Regions from separate parts of the Enterobacter chinensis genome, predicted to be linked through region 1. Evidence: predicted binding sites of a transcription regulator. Region 1 holds the regulator's gene; each other region holds the start of a gene.
What was found. The regulator Fur, encoded in region 1, represses iron uptake genes when iron is present. The targets are predictions, from matches to a motif close to ATAATAATGAGAACNACTATCAA.
Positions count from the first base shown of each region.

Region 1 (5,687 bases):
TTCCGCGAAGAAGCCAACAAGCAGTACAAGCGTCTGGTGTTGGGTAAAGAGGTGCGTCTGCGTAATGCCTACGTCATCAAAGCCGAGCGCGTAGAGAAAGATGCGGAAGGTAACATCACCACCATCTTCTGTTCTTATGACGCAGAAACGCTGAGTAAAGATCCGGCGGACGGTCGCAAGGTGAAAGGCGTTATTCATTGGGTGAGCGCATCCCACGCGCTGCCGGTAGAAATTCGTCTGTACGATCGTCTGTTCAGCGTGCCTAACCCGGGGGCTGCTGAAGACTTCCTGGCGACCATCAACCCGGAATCTCTGGTTATCAAGCAGGGTTATGCGGAGCCTTCCCTGAAAGCCGCTGAAGCGGGTAAGGCGTTCCAGTTCGAGCGTGAAGGTTACTTCTGCCTGGACAGCCGATACAGCACGGCAGAAAAACCGGTATTTAACCGTACCGTGGGTCTGCGTGATACCTGGACCAAAATCGGCGAATAATAACGCTGCATTGGTCAATGAGAGACAAACGCCGCTTATTGCGGCGTTTTTTTATTTAATGATCATATCGTTAAAGCAGGGGAGTAATAATATCGAGGAAAATATCAGGTCAATGTGGTGCTACTTATTTTTCTGAAAAAAGTTTGTTTTTTATCATCAATGCGCAATTTGTAAAAAGTAACGGCAATTAACGATCTTACCCTCTAAAATTTAATGGCTTACCTCGCCAAACCTCGCTCTCCGGCAAATGTTACAAATCACTACCAATTATGTGCACTTCGTCATAATCCTGACTTTTGTCCGCTGAAAAGCATTGATAATTCGCGTCGCGAAAAATAACCTAAAGGCGGTAGTTAATTCGAGGGTATTTATAACTACCCCTGACCGTTTGGTCTTTTTTATTTTCGCCGTTTCAGGCGTTTTAATTCGTCAAAGAGGAATAATCTATGCGTACGTTCAGTGGCAAACGTAGTGCGCTGGCGCTGGCTATTGCCGGTGTGACAGCAATGTCGAGCCTGGTTATCACACCTGAAGCGAAAGCTGCGGGTTTCATCGATGATTCTACCCTCACGGGCGGTATTTATTACTGGCAGCGTGAGCGTGATCGTAAAGACGTTACCGAAGATAAATACAAAACCAACCTTTCTCACTCCACCTGGAACGCCAACCTGGACTTCCAGTCAGGCTATGCCGCGGATATGTTCGGTCTGGATATTGCTGCATTCACCGCGATTGAAATGGCGGAAAACGGCGACAGTGCCCACCCGAACGAAATTGCCTTCTCCTCCAGCAACAAAGCGTATAAAGAAGACTGGTCCGGGGATAAGAGCGGAATCAGTCTTTACAAGGCCGCTGCGAAATTTAAATACGGCCCGGTATGGGCGCGCGGTGGTTATATTCAGCCAACCGGCCAGACGCTGTTAGCACCGCACTGGAGCTTTATGCCGGGCACCTATCAGGGTGCAGAAGCCGGGGCTAACTTTGACTACGGTGATGCGGGTGCGTTGAGCTTCTCTTATATGTGGACCAACGAATACAAAGCACCGTGGCACATCGAAATGGACAAGTTCTACCAGGGCGATCGTAAAACACGGGTAGATTATCTGCATTCTCTTGGTGCTAAGTACGATTTCAAAAATAATCTGGTGCTGGAAGCGGCATTTGGTCAGGCACAAGGATACATGGATCAGTATTTTGCCAAAGCGTCTTATAAGTTCGATATCGCCGGAAGCCCACTTTCGACCAGCTATCAATTCTATGGTGCGCGAGATAAAGCAGATGCGCAAAATAACCTGAAGACTAACGATGAAGTGGCCCTTGCCAGGGACTTATATGACGGCACGGCTTGGCTGCAAGCTTTAACCTTTGGCTACAAGATTGGCCAGGTGGATCTACGTCTCGAAGGCACGTGGGTCAAAGCTGACGGTAATCAGGGCTTCTTCTTACAGCGCATGACACCAACCTATGCTTCTTCTAATGGTCGCCTGGATATCTGGTGGGATAACCGTTCTGACTTTAACGCCAATGGCGAAAAAGCGGTCTTCTTCGGGGCGATGTACGATCTCAAAAACTGGAACCTTGCAGGTTGGTCAGTGGGTGCTTCCTATGCTTACGGTTGGGATGCTAAACCAAGTAGTGCCCCAATCTACGATCAGAGTCAGCGCCTGAAAGAATCCGCCTATAGTCTGGATGCCGCATATGTATTGCAGGAGGGAAGAGCCAAAGGCACGATGTTCAAACTGCACTTCACCCAGTATGACAACCACTCCGATATCCCGAGCTATGCGGGCGGTTACGGCAACATCTTCCAGGATGAACGTGACGTGAAATTCATGGTTATCGCCCCATTCACCATCTTCTGATGAACGCACCGGCGGGCTGAGTCCCGCCGGTATGGAGACTGCATATGATGAAAAAAATCGTAATCGTCGCGTTGCTGGCATCAGGGCTGGTGGCGTGTGCTCAGACACAGGCGCCGAAAGAGGACACCCGTCTGAAGGAGGCCTATAGCGCGTGTATCAATACCGCTGAAGGCTCGCCGGAGAAGATTGAAGCCTGTCAGAGCGTGTTGAATGTGCTGAAAAAAGAGAAAGCGCATGAGCAGTTCGCGACGCAGGAAAATGTTCGCGTGATGGATTACCAGGCCTGTATCCAGGCGCGTAAAACCGGTAACGATCAGGAAGTGGCGAAGCGTTGCGACCAGATCTGGAAAGAGATTCGCAGCAATAACAGTCATTAACTCGCTGTTATCATGCCCGGTGGCGCTGCGCCACCGGGCTTTTTAACGGCAAAAAAAAAGCCAACCTCGCGGCTGGCTCAGAGTATAAACACTCACTTATTTCGCGTCGTGCGCGTGATCATCTTCGCGGCAGTCACCTTCAGCACAGTGACCGTAAAGGTACAGGCTGTGGTTGGTCAGGCGGATGCCATGACGCGCCGCGATTTCACGCTGGCGTGATTCAATCGAATCATCGCTAAATTCAATGACCTTGCCGCAATCGAGGCAGATCAGGTGATCGTGGTGCTGCTGCTGGGTCAGTTCGAAAACAGATTTACCGCCTTCGAAATTATGACGGGTAACAATGCCCGCGTCATCAAACTGGTTCAGCACGCGATAGACGGTAGCCAGCCCAATCTCTTCACCCATGTCGATAAGACGTTTATAAAGGTCTTCCGCACTGACATGGTGATTGTCTGGACCCTGAAGCACTTCAAGGATTTTTAACCGAGGAAGCGTAACTTTCAGGCCAGCCTTCTTTAATGCGGTATTGTTGTCAGTCATGCGGAATCTGTCCTGTTGCTAAACGATTCACTTCTGTAGGAAGTGACAGAAAATGCACCTGGGATATTGCGTCTCATTATAGAACTGCCATGGCTAAATGAAAACTGCAAGTCTCAGGCAAAATATGCTTATAAAAACGTGGTATCACCAACAAACTTGCTCAATGGAAAACCACGTTTATCAGGGAGACATTGTACAGGTCTGGGCGAAAAAGTTAAAAGATTGTAGCGATTAATTTAATCGGTTTGACCTGGAGCACGGGCGCAACCGCCGTTGCGCCGCGATAAAAATCAGGCGTTAAGAATATCGTCCAGGTGCAGTTCTTCACGGATCTGCTTCACCCATTTCTCAACGCGCTCTGCCGTCAGCTCTGGCTGACGGTCTTCGTCAATGGCCAGACCCACGAAATGATCGTCATCAGCCAGGCCTTTAGACGCTTCGAAGTGGTAACCGGCGGTCGGCCAGTGGCCTACGATCACTGCGCCATTCGGCTCAATGATGTCGCGGATAGTTCCCAGTGCGTCACAGAAGTACTCGGCGTAGTCTTCCTGATCGCCACAGCCAAACAGGGCGACCAGCTTACCGTTGAAGTCGACTTCTTCCAGCGTCGGGAAGAAATCATCCCAGTCGCACTGGGCTTCACCGTAGTACCAGGTTGGAATACCCAGCAGAAGAATGTCATAGCCTTCGAGATCTTCTTTGCTGCTCTTGGCGATGTCATGCACATCAGCAACGTCTTTACCGAGCTGTTTTTGAATGTTTTTTGCGATATTTTCGGTATTGCCGGTATCACTGCCAAAGAAAATGCCGATGATTGCCATGAGTAAAATAACCTCTTGAAACTTAATAGTATGGTGGCGCAATTCGGCCACGGATAAGGGCAATAATAGCAGAACTGGCAACCCTGCGGAAACAGCTATCGCGCAGGACTGCACTCTGTGCTACATGAAAAGGGCGATAAAGGGGATTTTCAGACTTATGCCTGGCTGCGTAACGTCTCAAGCTGGGCGATCAACATCTCTTCAATGAGCTCGCTACGGCTGATGTTTCTCGCGTCAGCCAGCTCGTTAAGCGCATCGACGGCGTCAGCATTCAGCTTCAGTTCGACACGCTTAAGCCCACGATTTTTATCGCGTTTAAGCTGATTGCGTTTATTGATACGCAGCTGTTCATCGCGCGAAAGCGGATTCGTCTTGGGTCGTCCCGGTCGACGCTCATTCGCGAACAGATCTAGTGTCGTACGGTCCGTTTGTTCTTTGGCCATGATTCTGAGACTTCGGGGGAAACACGCCGCCCTGCTAATGCCCGGGCGATAAGCGCGCCATCATACATCAGCAAAAACGGCACGCCAACGACTGGAAGCCCGCAGCCTTCCAGTCGCTCTCTTTTTAATCAATTTGCAGTATCAGCGAGATAGCGGCGAATGGCGCGCAACACGGCGTCAGGTTTTTCTGCGTGAACCCAGTGCCCGGCCCCGGCAATGACATGGGCACGCGCCTGAGGGAATTGTGCCAGCAAGGTGTCGCGGTACGCGTCGGTAACGTAAGGAGAGTTACCGCCACGAATGAAGAGGGTAGGGTGTGGCCAGGCAGGTACCGTTTCCCAGCCCACAATGTTGTTGTATTGCTCCCAGAGCACCGGCACGTTAAAACGCCATTGCCCGTCAACAAAGGATTTCAGCAGGAACTGCACGACGCCTTCTTCATCAAGATGGTCACGCATGACCGCAGCCGCCTGTTGGCGGGTTGCGACACCCGCGTCAGTGACCGCATTGATGGCGGCAAAAATCTCGTCGTGACGGCGAACGTCGTAGTCCACGGGCGCGACATCAATCACCACCAGGCCGTTAATGCGCTCCGGCGCCAGCGCCGTCAGGGCCATCACCGCTTTGCCGCCCATTGAATGCCCGATGAGCGTCACTTTCTGCAGGCCGTTGGCGTCCAGCGTATCCAGCAGATCCTGTGCCATCGCGGCGTAGGTCATCTCGTCTGAACGTCCGGAAAGACCGTGATTGCGCATATCGACCTGTAAAATATCGTGGTCGGTAACCAGATCGCGCGCCAGCACGCCCAGGTTATCCAGGCTGCCAAAAAGCCCGTGAACCAGTACGATGGGAGAATTATTGTTCGGCGATTGTGCAGTTTGCGCTCGGGTATTCAATTTCATGGCAAAGTTCTTTTTTTACGTATGTCAGGTTAGGGTATCATGTTGACCATTCTGCCGCCCGGCTGCAAGGTTCCAGTTTAATCTGACTTTTGCCGCCAACCTGGTTTGACGCTATCCGCTGTTGGGATTTGACCTTATAATCCCAATGACTTGTATTCAGATATGATATCGCACTGGATTAAGATGAAAACAATCGAAGTTGATGACGAACTCTATCAGTATATTGCCAGCCAGACGCGGCATATCGGGG
Region 1 covers NZ_JARDVI010000002.1:460,640-466,326, reverse strand. Annotated here, with positions in the region: gene glnS (glutamine--tRNA ligase) at 1-489, shown strand, start outside; gene chiP (chitoporin ChiP) at 936-2,351, shown strand; gene chiQ (ChiQ/YbfN family lipoprotein) at 2,399-2,728, shown strand; gene fur (ferric iron uptake transcriptional regulator) at 2,825-3,271, opposite strand; gene fldA (flavodoxin FldA) at 3,562-4,092, opposite strand; gene ybfE (LexA regulated protein) at 4,248-4,535, opposite strand; gene ybfF (esterase) at 4,664-5,437, opposite strand; gene seqA (replication initiation negative regulator SeqA) at 5,621-5,687, shown strand, end outside.

Region 2 (5,687 bases), on a different contig from region 1:
CCATTGAACTGGAAGATGACGACATCATCCAGAGCCAGCTGACACGCCTGAAAAATGAAGCGTTTGACGATGAGCTACAGGCAATCGTCGTGGCGCTTGAGGAGAAGAACTACACCGCTGCTATAGCGGCGATCGCCGCCTGGTTGCAGAGCCAGCGCGCCGTGACCCCATGGCGCGACCCACAGGTGGCCGCCAGCAAGCTGGAGCTGAAAGCGCTGGAAGAGCGTCTGCGCGATCTGATAGACCGCCGCAACGCGCGCGTGCAGCAGCTTGACGAGTTCAACGATCTCTACTTCTCCCGCCTCGGGCCGCTGATGCAGCAGATCCTCGCCCTGCGTAAAACCCTGGCGGAGCTGAACCTGCGTCGTCAGCAGGCGGAGGCGCGTCGTCGCGAGGAAGATTACCGCCGCTGCCAGCGCTATATGGCGCAGGCGGTAGAGGTGCTGGCGACGCTCACCCAGCGCTGGCGCGATCTGCCTGCGGATTCCGTGCAGGCCGCCGAGGCGCGTAAGCACCTGGAGCAGCAAAGCGATCTGATTGCCAACCTGCTGGCCGAGGCGCTGGAGCTGGAAAGCGGCTTAACGCGCGAAGAAGAGCCTGCGCGTCAGGCACGCGACGAGGCCAACGAAGAGTACGAGAAGTATCGCGAGCAGCATCACGATGCCGAGGTGCGGCTGCGCAAAGGCAAAGATCTCTCGGAAGAGGATCGGAACGAGCTGAAGCGTCTCTGGCGGCAGGCGAGCAAGCTGTGCCATCCGGATCTGGTCGCAGACGATCTGAAAGAAGAAGCCAACGCGATGATGGTCCAGCTCAACCAGGCAAAGCAGCGTGGCGACGTTAAAACCATTCGCTCACTGGTGGCCCGGCTGCAGCAGGGCTTCGAGCCATTGATGGCCAGCGACAGGCTGAACGATCTGGAGCGTATCCGCAAGAAGATGGCGCAGGTGCGCGAGCAAATCGACATTTTAGTGAACGAGCTGGCGGAACTCGAGAAAGAGGAGTCCTGGCTTCTGGTCTCGTCGCTGAGCAATATGGAAGCGTACTTCGCTCAGCAGGAGAAAGCGCTGCACGAGGTCCGCGCCTCGCTCGAACATCAGGTGAGCGAAGCGCAGCTGGATTCCGCCGCCTGATTATTTGGCGTGCCAGTATGCGCTGGCACGCACCAGTTGCGGGTCAATCGCGTCGGTTTCAAACTGACGGCTCAGCGTTTTCACCACCTTCCCTTCCCCGGTCAGCCAGATGAAGTAATCGTCCCCCGGGACGGTCAGCGCCGCCAAATGGTCCGCTACCGCCTGCTCGCTGTGGCCCACCACCCAGGTGATGTCGAACGCACTCAGGTGCGCCAGATACTCTTTATAAGACTCGTCCCCGACCGTCACTACCGCATGAACCTCCGGGCGAACCGGCAGTTTAGCAATGCTCTCTAAGCGTCGACGCAGCGCAGGCATACCGGATTCATCGCACACGTACAGCTGCCAGGCGTAATCTTCCGGCACCACCAGCGAACCGCGCGGGCCGCCGATGGTCAGCCTGTCGCCCACTTTCGCCTCGACCGCCCAGCGGCTGGCAATGCCGCCGTCATGAATGAAGAAATCGAGCACCAGTTCATGGCTGGACTCATCGTACAGCGGCGTATAGTCGCGCGTCTGCGGACGTACGCCGTCGCCCCAGTCGATGCCGTCATCGGTAACCACCGGCGGCACAAACGTTGCCCCGGGCGCCGGGAAAAAGACTTTGGTGTGGTCGTCAAAACCGCGGGAGCTAAAGCCCTCCAGTGCCTCGCCGCCTAAAACAATGCGCTGAAAACCCGCGCTGGCGCGCTCAACGCGGAGCACCGTCAGCTCGCGAAAACGCAGGTCATTACGAACACGCTGTGGGTAACGGATAGATGTCATTTTTAGACCCTTCTCTGATGAATACGATATATCTAAATCGTTTTTCAAATGATAATGATTACTAATAATAGAAAATGCAAGATCTTTTAGATTGCATCTGAATATATCTTAGATATAGTTTAGATATATCAAATTGAAGGGGATGCTATGCGACACGAACACGATGGCGGCGGTCGGCGACCGCGCTTTTTCGGGCACGGCGATCTGCGGCTGGTGATTCTGGATATCCTGACCCGCAGCGCGAGCCACGGCTATGAGCTGATCAAAGAGATCGAGAACCTGACGCAGGGGAATTACACTCCCAGTCCTGGGGTGATCTATCCGACCCTGGATTATCTTCAGGATCAGACCCTTATCACTATTATGGAAGAAGAGAGCGGGCGTAAGCGAATTACGATTACCGCTGCAGGCCAGCAGTGGCTGGATGAAAACCAGGAGCAGCTTGAGCACATACGGGCACGTATCAAAGCGCGTTCCGTCGGCTTCCAGCTGCGCAAAAACCCGCAGATGAAGCGGGCGCTGGATAACTTCAAAGCGGTGCTGGACCTGAAGGTGAATCAGGGAGAACTCAGCGACGCGCAGCTCAGGCAGATCGTCGGGGTGATCGACCGCGCGGCGCTGGAGATCTCCCAGCTGGATTAAGCCGGCGCGTGCTCGCTCACGCGGAAGACGCGTACCAGCTCTTTCAGGTGCATCGCCTGTTCGTTAAGCGATGCTGCCGCCGCGACGGACTCCTCGACCAGCGCGGAGTTTTGCTGGGTGGTGGCATCTATCAGGCCAATCGCGCTGTTGATCTGGGAGATCCCTTCCGTCTGCTCATGGCTGGCCTGGCGGATCTCACGCAGGATCACATCCATCTCCTCCACGTTGCCGACCATCCCGTTAATCAGCGCGCTGGCTTTTTCGACCAGGTTCATCCCGTCCTGAGTCTGGCTGGTTGAGCTCTCAATCAGTTCACGGATTTCGCTGGCAGACGACGCGCTCTTCTGGGCAAGCTGGCGCACCTCACCGGCCACCACCGCAAAACCGCGACCGTGTTCGCCGGCGCGTGCCGCTTCCACCGCCGCGTTCAGCGCCAGAATATTGGTCTGGAAGGCAATGGCGTCGATCAGGTCGATAATGTCGGACATCCGGTTCGACGTCTCGTTAATCAGGCGCATTTTGCTGGTCACCTGCTTCATCATCTCACCGTTGTTTTTGACCACCGTGGCGGCATCTGCCGAGAGGTTGGTCGCTTCCCCGGTGTGCGAGGCCGTATTTTTCACCGTGGCGGTGATCTGCTCCATCGAGGCGGCGGTCTGTTCAACGGAGCTTGCCTGCTCTTCCGTACGCGCGGCCAGATCCTGGTTGCCGGCGACAATCTGCGCGGCTGCGCTGGAGATATTCTCCGAGCCGGTTTGCACCTGCTGCACAATGTCCAGCAGACGCGTCTTCATCTCCATCAGCGCATGCAGCAGCAGACCCGTTTCGTCTTTGCCGTGTGGCGTAATGCTACCCGTCAGATCGCCCTCGGAAATGGCTTTTGCAAAATGCACCGCCTCGCCGAGCGGACGGGTGATAGAACGAACGATAAACCAGCCAATCAGGCTGCCGACCGCGACGCTAAAGAGGGTGATCAGGATCAGCAGCAGACGGTTAGACCTGAAATCCCCTTCCACCTGCGCGCCTGCACTCTGCATCTCGCTGTTTTGAATGGCAATCAGCTCCTTCACCTTCGCTTTGTAAGCCTGCTGCACGGCGAGGGTCGTGGTCATCATCTCCTGAATGGCGCCCGCACGATTGTTGTTCTGCACCGCCTGCAAAATGCGGTAGCGCGAGTCCAGATACTGCTGGCGCACGCTGCGGATATCCGCCAGCACCTGCTGTGATTTTTGATCCTGCAACGCATTGTTCAGCTCGCCCAGGATCACCGTAATGTGCTCGCTGATCTCTTTCAGGTGCTGCTGAGATTGCCCTGTGTAGGTGCCCTGTTCGTCCAGCAGCATCAGCTGTTGAGTGCTAATAAATTCCTGGAAGTTATCGATTAACTGGTTCGCTTTTACCGTGGTTGGATAGTCACTGGTAATAATGGATTGCATCCCATTATTTGCCCGGTTCAGGCTCAGCAATGATAAGCTCGCGCTGATCGCCATCAGGACAATAAAGAACCCAAACGCCAGAAATAATTTTGTGCCGATCTTTACGTCATGTAAGAACATATTTTCTCCATCGATGTGATTATTTCTCAGACGATCGCTGTTATCGGTAACGAATCCGCTAACTTTATGACTTTGATCGTTTTTTTATTTCATAACCATAACAATGGATAGGTAGAGGCTATTAATATTGCCCCATCGATCGTTACCAGACCACCGGACGGGGCTTTTTCAAAATAGCATTCTGGAAAACTGACTTAGGCAGGGATAAATAACCGAGGCACTTTCTTTAGTTATTTAATGTAGTGTTAACAATAAAACACATTAATAGTCACATCCACACAAAAAAAAGCCGCTTATGCCTTACGGTATAAACGGCTTTTCCGGAACATGACGGCTTAATGGAGCACGGTCACTGCATCTTTAAGACGTCCGGCGCGGTGTTTCACCATCGCAGAAATGTGCGCGCTTTCCTCGACCAGGTTGGCGTTTTTCTGCGTGATGCTGTCGAGCTCGGCCACCGCGCGGGTTAACTCTGACAACCCGGTTGCCTGCTCGGACGTCGAGTGGCTGATCTGGGCGATAAGCTGCGTCACGTTTTTCACCTGCTCGACAATATCATCCATCGTGCGGCCTGCGGCGTGCACCTGCTCAGAGCCGGACTGCACTTTGCTGGCGCTGGCATCAATCAGTTTACGAATATCATTCGCTGCGCTGGCGCTGCGGCTGGCGAGATGGCGGACTTCACCCGCGACCACTGCAAAACCTTTCCCCTGCTCGCCTGCCCTTGCCGCTTCAACTGCCGCATTCAGCGCCAGAATATTGGTCTGGAAAGCGATATCGTTAATCAGGGAAGTGATCGAGCCAATTCGCTGCGTGCTGTCGGCGATGTCATCCATGGTCTTGACGACGGTCTGCATCGCATTGCCCCCTTTCGTCGCCGCGCTGCTGGCGGCCACGGAGAGTTTATCCACCTCGGCGGCGGTTTCAGAGTTACTCTGAACGGAAGCGGCCATCTGGTTCATTGTCGCGACGGTCTGCTGCACGTTCGCCACCGTCTGACGCGTACGATCGTTCAGATCTTCATTTCCCTGCGCCAGCCTGTCGCTGCCGTCACGAACGCTCACCACCTGGCTCGATACGTCATTGATCAACCAGCGGCACATCAGGCCCAGCTGCCCTACCGCGCGCAGCGTCAGCCCCAGCTCGTCGCTGCGGTTCAGATGCTGCACGCTGTTGCGCTCACCGGTTGCGACCTTCAGCGCCTGTCGCGCCACATTCTCAACCGGGCGGACAATTTGTTGTTCAAACAGCAGTGTCCCGAACAGCATCACCACCGCGGCAGCAACGAGCGGTATCCAACCTGCGGAGGTCGCGACCAGCGAGGCGGCGAGAACGGCAAAGAGCACCGCCATCACGCTGCGCACGCGCCAGCGCAGCGGCATGGCCGGCAGTTTACCGAGCCAGCCCTTTCCAACGACCAGCCCTTTATGAACACGTTTCTTACAGCTCCCGTCATTCAGCGCCCGGTAAAGCGGCTCCACGGTAGCAATCTCATCCGCTGTGGCCTTCGTGCGAATCGACATATAGCCCGTTACCTGCCCGTGGCGCACCATCGGCACCGCGTTAGCACGCACCCAGTAATGGTCGCCATTTT
Region 2 covers NZ_JARDVI010000003.1:189,695-195,381, reverse strand. Annotated here, with positions in the region: gene PYW49_RS10235 (coiled-coil domain-containing protein) at 1-1,130, shown strand, start outside; gene PYW49_RS10230 (siderophore-interacting protein) at 1,131-1,895, opposite strand; gene PYW49_RS10225 (PadR family transcriptional regulator) at 2,043-2,537, shown strand; gene PYW49_RS10220 (methyl-accepting chemotaxis protein) at 2,534-4,093, opposite strand; gene PYW49_RS10215 (methyl-accepting chemotaxis protein) at 4,429-5,687, opposite strand, start outside.
Region 2: PYW49_RS10230 (siderophore-interacting protein) is a predicted target of Fur. The motif match lies at 1,944-1,966, and genes of this name have one in related genera.

Region 3 (5,687 bases), on a different contig from region 1:
CGCCGCGGGCCAGGCTCTCAGTCAGGTGCAGGAAGACTTCAGGCTGAACCGGAGCACTCAGGCGCTGGCGATCGTCGTTAATCTCAACCTCAAATCCGCTCTCCTTGAGCGTGTCGCTCAGCTCGGGGCGGAACTGACCATCGACAAACACCAGACGCAGGGCATCAACATTCAGCGCCAGCGCGTCGCGCTGCGCCGGGGTAATATCCGCCAGGCGAGTCACAAACTCGGCGTTCAGCAGGCCATCAAGCGGGGTGTATTTCCAGTTCTCATGCTTACGCGTCGGCAGGCCGAGCCGCAGCATCTGCTGCAGATGCTGCTGCGCCTGTTCAGAGCGCGTGCCGCCCTGGGCTTCAAACAGCCGGTGCCACTGCTGGAGCGCATTACTGCTGTTCGGTAAGCCAGCCATAGCCCTGCTCCTCCAGTTGTTTAACCAGCGTGAAATCACCGGATTTCACAATACGTCCCTGGTAAAGCACGTGAACGTAATCCGGTTTGATGTAGTCCAGAATGCGCTGGTAGTGGGTGACGATAATGAATGAACGCTTGCCGTCGCGCAGGGAGTTCACCCCGTCAGCGACAATCTTCAGGGCGTCGATATCCAGACCGGAGTCGGTCTCATCCAGAATGCACAGCTCGGGCTCCAGAACCGCCATCTGCAGGATGTCGTTACGCTTTTTCTCGCCGCCGGAAAAGCCAACGTTCACCGAACGCGTCAGCAGATCTTCCGGCATTTTCAGCAGCTTGATCTTCTCTTCCATCAGGTCCTGGAAGTCGAAGCGGTCCAGCGCCTCCAGGCCGCGATACTTGCGCACCGCATTCAGCGCCGTCTGGAGGAAGAACTGGTTGCTGACGCCCGGAATTTCTACCGGATACTGGAAGGCCATAAAGATGCCCTCTCCCGCGCGATCTTCCGGGGACATTTCCAGCAGATCTTTGCCGTTAAACTCGACCGAGCCGTGGGTCACTTCATAATCTTCGCGTCCCGCCAGCGTCGCAGAAAGCGTACTTTTCCCGGAACCGTTCGGTCCCATGATGGCGTGAACTTCACCCGGCTTAACGTCAAAATTGAGGCCACGCAGGATGGCTTTGTCTTCTACGCTAACCTGTAAATCTTTAATGCTTAACATGTGCTTTCCTTAACCGACGCTGTGTTCAAGACTAATGGCGAGGAGTTTCTGGGCTTCAACGGCAAATTCCAGCGGCAGTTCAGAGAACACGTCCTTACAGAAGCCGTTTACGATCATTGAGATGGCATCTTCTTCGCTGATCCCGCGCTGCAGGCAGTAGAAGAGCTGATCTTCCCCAATCCGTGACGTCGTCGCCTCATGCTCAAGCTGGGCGGTGTTATTTCGACACTCAACGTACGGGAAGGTGTGCGCGCCGCAGTCTGCGCCAATCAGCATTGAGTCACATTGAGTAAAGTTTCGCGCATTGGTGGCCGTCGGCATGATTTTCACCAGCCCGCGATAGCTGTTCTGGCTGTGCCCGGCAGAGATACCTTTCGAGATGATGGTCGATTTGGTGTTTTTACCAATGTGGATCATCTTGGTGCCGGTATCCGCCTGCTGATGGCCGCTGGTGAGCGCCACCGAGTAAAACTCACCGATGGAGTTATCCCCGCGCAGGATGCAGCTCGGGTATTTCCAGGTGATGGCAGAGCCGGTTTCTGACTGGGTCCATGACATCTTGCTGTTTTCACCTTCGCACAGCGCGCGCTTGGTGACGAAGTTCAGGATGCCGCCGGTATTGCCGTCGCCGGGGAACCAGTTTTGCACCGTCGAGTATTTCACCTCGGCGTCTTTATGGATGATGACCTCTACCACCGCCGCGTGCAGCTGGTAACTGTCGCGGACCGGGGCGGAGCACCCTTCGATGTAGCTAACGTAGCTGCCTTCGTCTGCCACCAGAATCGTGCGTTCGAACTGACCGGTTTTTTCGGCGTTGATGCGGAAATAGGTCGAGAGCTCCATCGGGCAACGTACCCCTTTCGGCACGTAGATAAAGGTGCCGTCGGAGGCGACCGCTGCGTTGAGCGCCGCAAAGAAGTTGTCGTTAGAGGGCACCACGGTCCCGATGTACTTTTTCACCAGTTCCGGATGATCGTGAATGGCTTCGCCGAAGGAGCAAAAGATAATCCCCTGCTCAGCCAGCTTCTCGCGGTAGGTGGTCGCCACCGAGACGGAGTCAAAAATGGCGTCCACCGCCACCTCTTTCCCCTCACGAACCGGCACGCCCAGCTGGTTAAAGGCCTCTTCTACCTCTTTGCTAAGGAAGCTGTTCTCCGCGCCGGTTTGCTGCACCGCGCCGGGCTGCGAGGCGCAGGTGTCATCACAGCTGCCGCAGGAGGGCGCGGAGTAGTAGCTGTAGTCCTGATAGTTCAGCTTGTCATAATGCGCTTTCAGCCAGTGCGGCTCTTCCATCTCCAGCCATGCCCGAAAAGCGCTCAGGCGAAATTCCAGCATCCACTCGGGTTCATTACGTTTCGCCGAGATCGCCCGAACGACATCTTCATTAATGCCTTTCGCCAGTTCATCCGTCTGCAGCTGGGTGAAGAACCCTTCTTTATAATTCAGGTGTCCGCCGCTCCAGGTGTTCACATCACTCGTTGCTTCAGTATTACGAGACATAGTACCGCCTATACCCCAAAGCTTTCGCCGCAGCCGCATTCGTTCTGGGCTTTCGGGTTATGAAATTTGAATAACTGGTTTAAGCCTTCGCGGACGTAGTCCACTTCGGTGCCGTCGATAAACGGCATGGCCTGCAGCGCGACGTACAATTTTGCGCCGTCCGTTTCGAATACCAGGTCATCTTTCTCGGGTTCGGTAACGGTGTCGAGCACGTAACCGAAGCCTGCGCACCCGGTCTGTTTGACACCTAAACGCACGCCGAGGATCTCGGGCTTTTTCGCCACCAGCTCGTGAATATGTGCCGCCGCCGCCGGTGTGAGCGTTAAACCGCGCCAGGCAAAATCGGCAGGATTAAAGGTTTCTGAATGCAGTTCCATAGGTCCACCTCATCTGATAAGCCATCAGGGTATAACACCATGTTAGTGATAACGATTATCACTTCAACCCTCTGTCAGCAGGGGCATTCATCTAAACCGCCCTTTTTGGCTACTTTTATTAAGCATAGACCCTGTGGAAGGATGCAGTCAGGATGGATTTATTTGTTCAATGCATTGATTAATAATGCATTTCGTCACGGCATTTATAGCAGAGAGGAGAAAAGTAAAATATGCATCGGAAATGCCTATTTTTGAGATAGCTTTGGTGAGGAAAGGGACAAAAACAAAAAAAGGCCCTTAAGGCCTCTCAGGATCCGTGATGAAATGAGACAGCAAACCCCTGCTCACGCCAGTGATCTAGCTGTTCCTGCTGGCGAGGCGTTGGCGATTTCCCCGTCCAGACGAAGATTTTTTGCCCGGGGAAAAGCTCGGGACGCGGTGAGTCAATCGGTTCTGCCAGCACGTCTATGTGCCAGCCCTTCTGCGATAAGCGCGCAGCTTCCAGCCACAGAGGGGTGCGGTCATCGCATTCCCATCCAATAAGGAGAGCGTCTTTTCCGGCTTTCTTGCGGGACTCCGCCAGACTTGCGATCGCGAATTCGATCAGTACGCCATCAAACAGGCTCGCCATGTGACGTACGGTGTTTTGGTCTTGGTTCATTCGCTGACGGACGGGAGAGATAATATTGTCAATCAACGCATCCATCGCGTGATCGCGGCGGAACTCACCTATTTTGGCGCGCAGCTTTGCCGGGCTGGCGTAACGCAGAACGGTCATCATCTCTTCCTGGAAAGAGACCCAGTTGCCCTGCGTCAACACTTCCTTGTTTTCCAGCAAGGCTTTTACTTTTCCGACCGAAACGCCGGTTTTCATCAGGCGTTTGATCTCTTCAATGCGCAGGATATCTTCATCGTCAAACTGACGATGACCCCCTTCGCTTCGCTGCGGCTTCAACAATCCATAACGGCGCTGCCAGGCACGCAGCGTAACGGGGTTGATACCGCATCGTTCGGCCACTTCGCCGATACTGTAATAGGCCATTAACTCCCTCACGCTCAGAACTTCCATACCTAACTGCACCAACCTTATCAGATTGTACACACCATTTGTATAACTAAGGCCGCATTTTGACCAGGTGAATGGGGTGCTCTTCCCTTCACCTGTCAATACATTGTTGTATAAAATTTGCCAGTCGTACAGTTAACTCTGCCCGATTGTGTACAGCTTTGTCAGAACTCGAATTTTTTCTCTGGCCACGCAATAGCCGGAATACCGCCGTGCCGGGGGCTGGCAAAAAGATGTCCCTGGAACTGGGAAATTCCCGCGGACTCCAGCCACATCCACTCTTCCGCCTTCTCCACACCCACCGCGCAGAACTGGATCTCAAGCGAGGAACAGCATTTGATAATCGCCTGAATAATGGCCTGTCGGGGACCGCTTTTATGCACGTTCGCGACCAGATCGCGATTAATCTTAATTCTGTCCGGCTGGAACTGAGCCAGAAGCTGTAGCCCCGCAAAACCGGCGCCAAAGTGATCGATCGCCACGCTGAGGCCCGCACTTTTGAGCTGCCTGACCGAATCCGCGAATTCATCAAAACGGGAAATAGCCTCGCTTTCGGTAAACTCCACCACAATTTGCTCGGGCACAAATCCATTTGCTTCAATCGCGGTGAGCAGGAAATCCACGGCATTGGGAATGTTAACCAGCGTCATGGGCAGCAGGTTAAGAGATAACGTCTGGTCCTGTAACCCCAGCGCGCTGGCCATGGAAAGCGCCACCTGCTTGCTCTGCAAATCAGATGCATACACTTCGTCACGCGGGCGGTTGGCGAAATAGACGCCAGGCGAGCCGCCATCAGGGGAGCGGAGTAGTGCCTCCCAGGAGACGACCTGCTGCATAAACGGATCGACAATCGGCTGGAATGCAAAGCTGCAATCTGCCCCTTTCGCGACCACCTCGGGCTGCGCGGACAGGCGCGTCTCTTCGGGAACGAAATCCCATGAATCCGCCGGTGGTAGTTCAAAGTAGTTGGCTTTTTCCGTAGCTTCGACAAACGTGCGGAAAAACTGCAGAGGGCGGTCGTTATACGTCAGCTTGTAACGCGTCGTCCCTTTGTTGAGCACCTGCTGTAACACCTCATCCCTGTCGAACTGGCGCAAATCAAAAAGCTCCATTCCCACGTTACCAAAACGCCGGACAGGCCCGTGATCGCGCATCAGCTCCACCACGTTATGGTGGCGCGGGTCATTACAGATCTGCTCATAGATGGCAGAAACATGCTCCACTGGCCCTTCAAGCAGCTGGAAAAAATGTGTGCCGTTAAACAGCAGGATCCCCGTGACATTGGATTGCCGGTTTTTACTATTGGCAGCAGCGACCATTGCTTCCAGCGCTTTCACTGGAACGTCCGCGCAGATATGACTGCGGTAAATGATGGTTGTGAGCATGCTATTCCTGGGGGTTAGGGTTTTGACCACAAAAAAGGTGGATGAGGATCATGTATAGCATATTAATTGCCTGACAAATAATTTACATCTCAACCATTTACAGGAGTTAATGCTACATTTTTCCGCCCTGTACAACTTACCCGCACCTGACCTTTTTGTACAATATATCCTGTAACGTTACCGCTTCGTAACAATCAAATAACACCATGAAAATAAAGTATTTTATAAA
Region 3 covers NZ_JARDVI010000001.1:213,315-219,001, reverse strand. Annotated here, with positions in the region: gene sufD (Fe-S cluster assembly protein SufD) at 1-409, opposite strand, end outside; gene sufC (Fe-S cluster assembly ATPase SufC) at 384-1,130, opposite strand; gene sufB (Fe-S cluster assembly protein SufB) at 1,140-2,630, opposite strand; gene sufA (Fe-S cluster assembly scaffold SufA) at 2,639-3,007, opposite strand; gene PYW49_RS01100 (MerR family transcriptional regulator) at 3,315-4,049, opposite strand; gene PYW49_RS01095 (diguanylate phosphodiesterase) at 4,238-5,458, opposite strand.
Region 3: sufA (Fe-S cluster assembly scaffold SufA) is a predicted target of Fur. The motif match lies at 3,047-3,069, and genes of this name have one in related genera.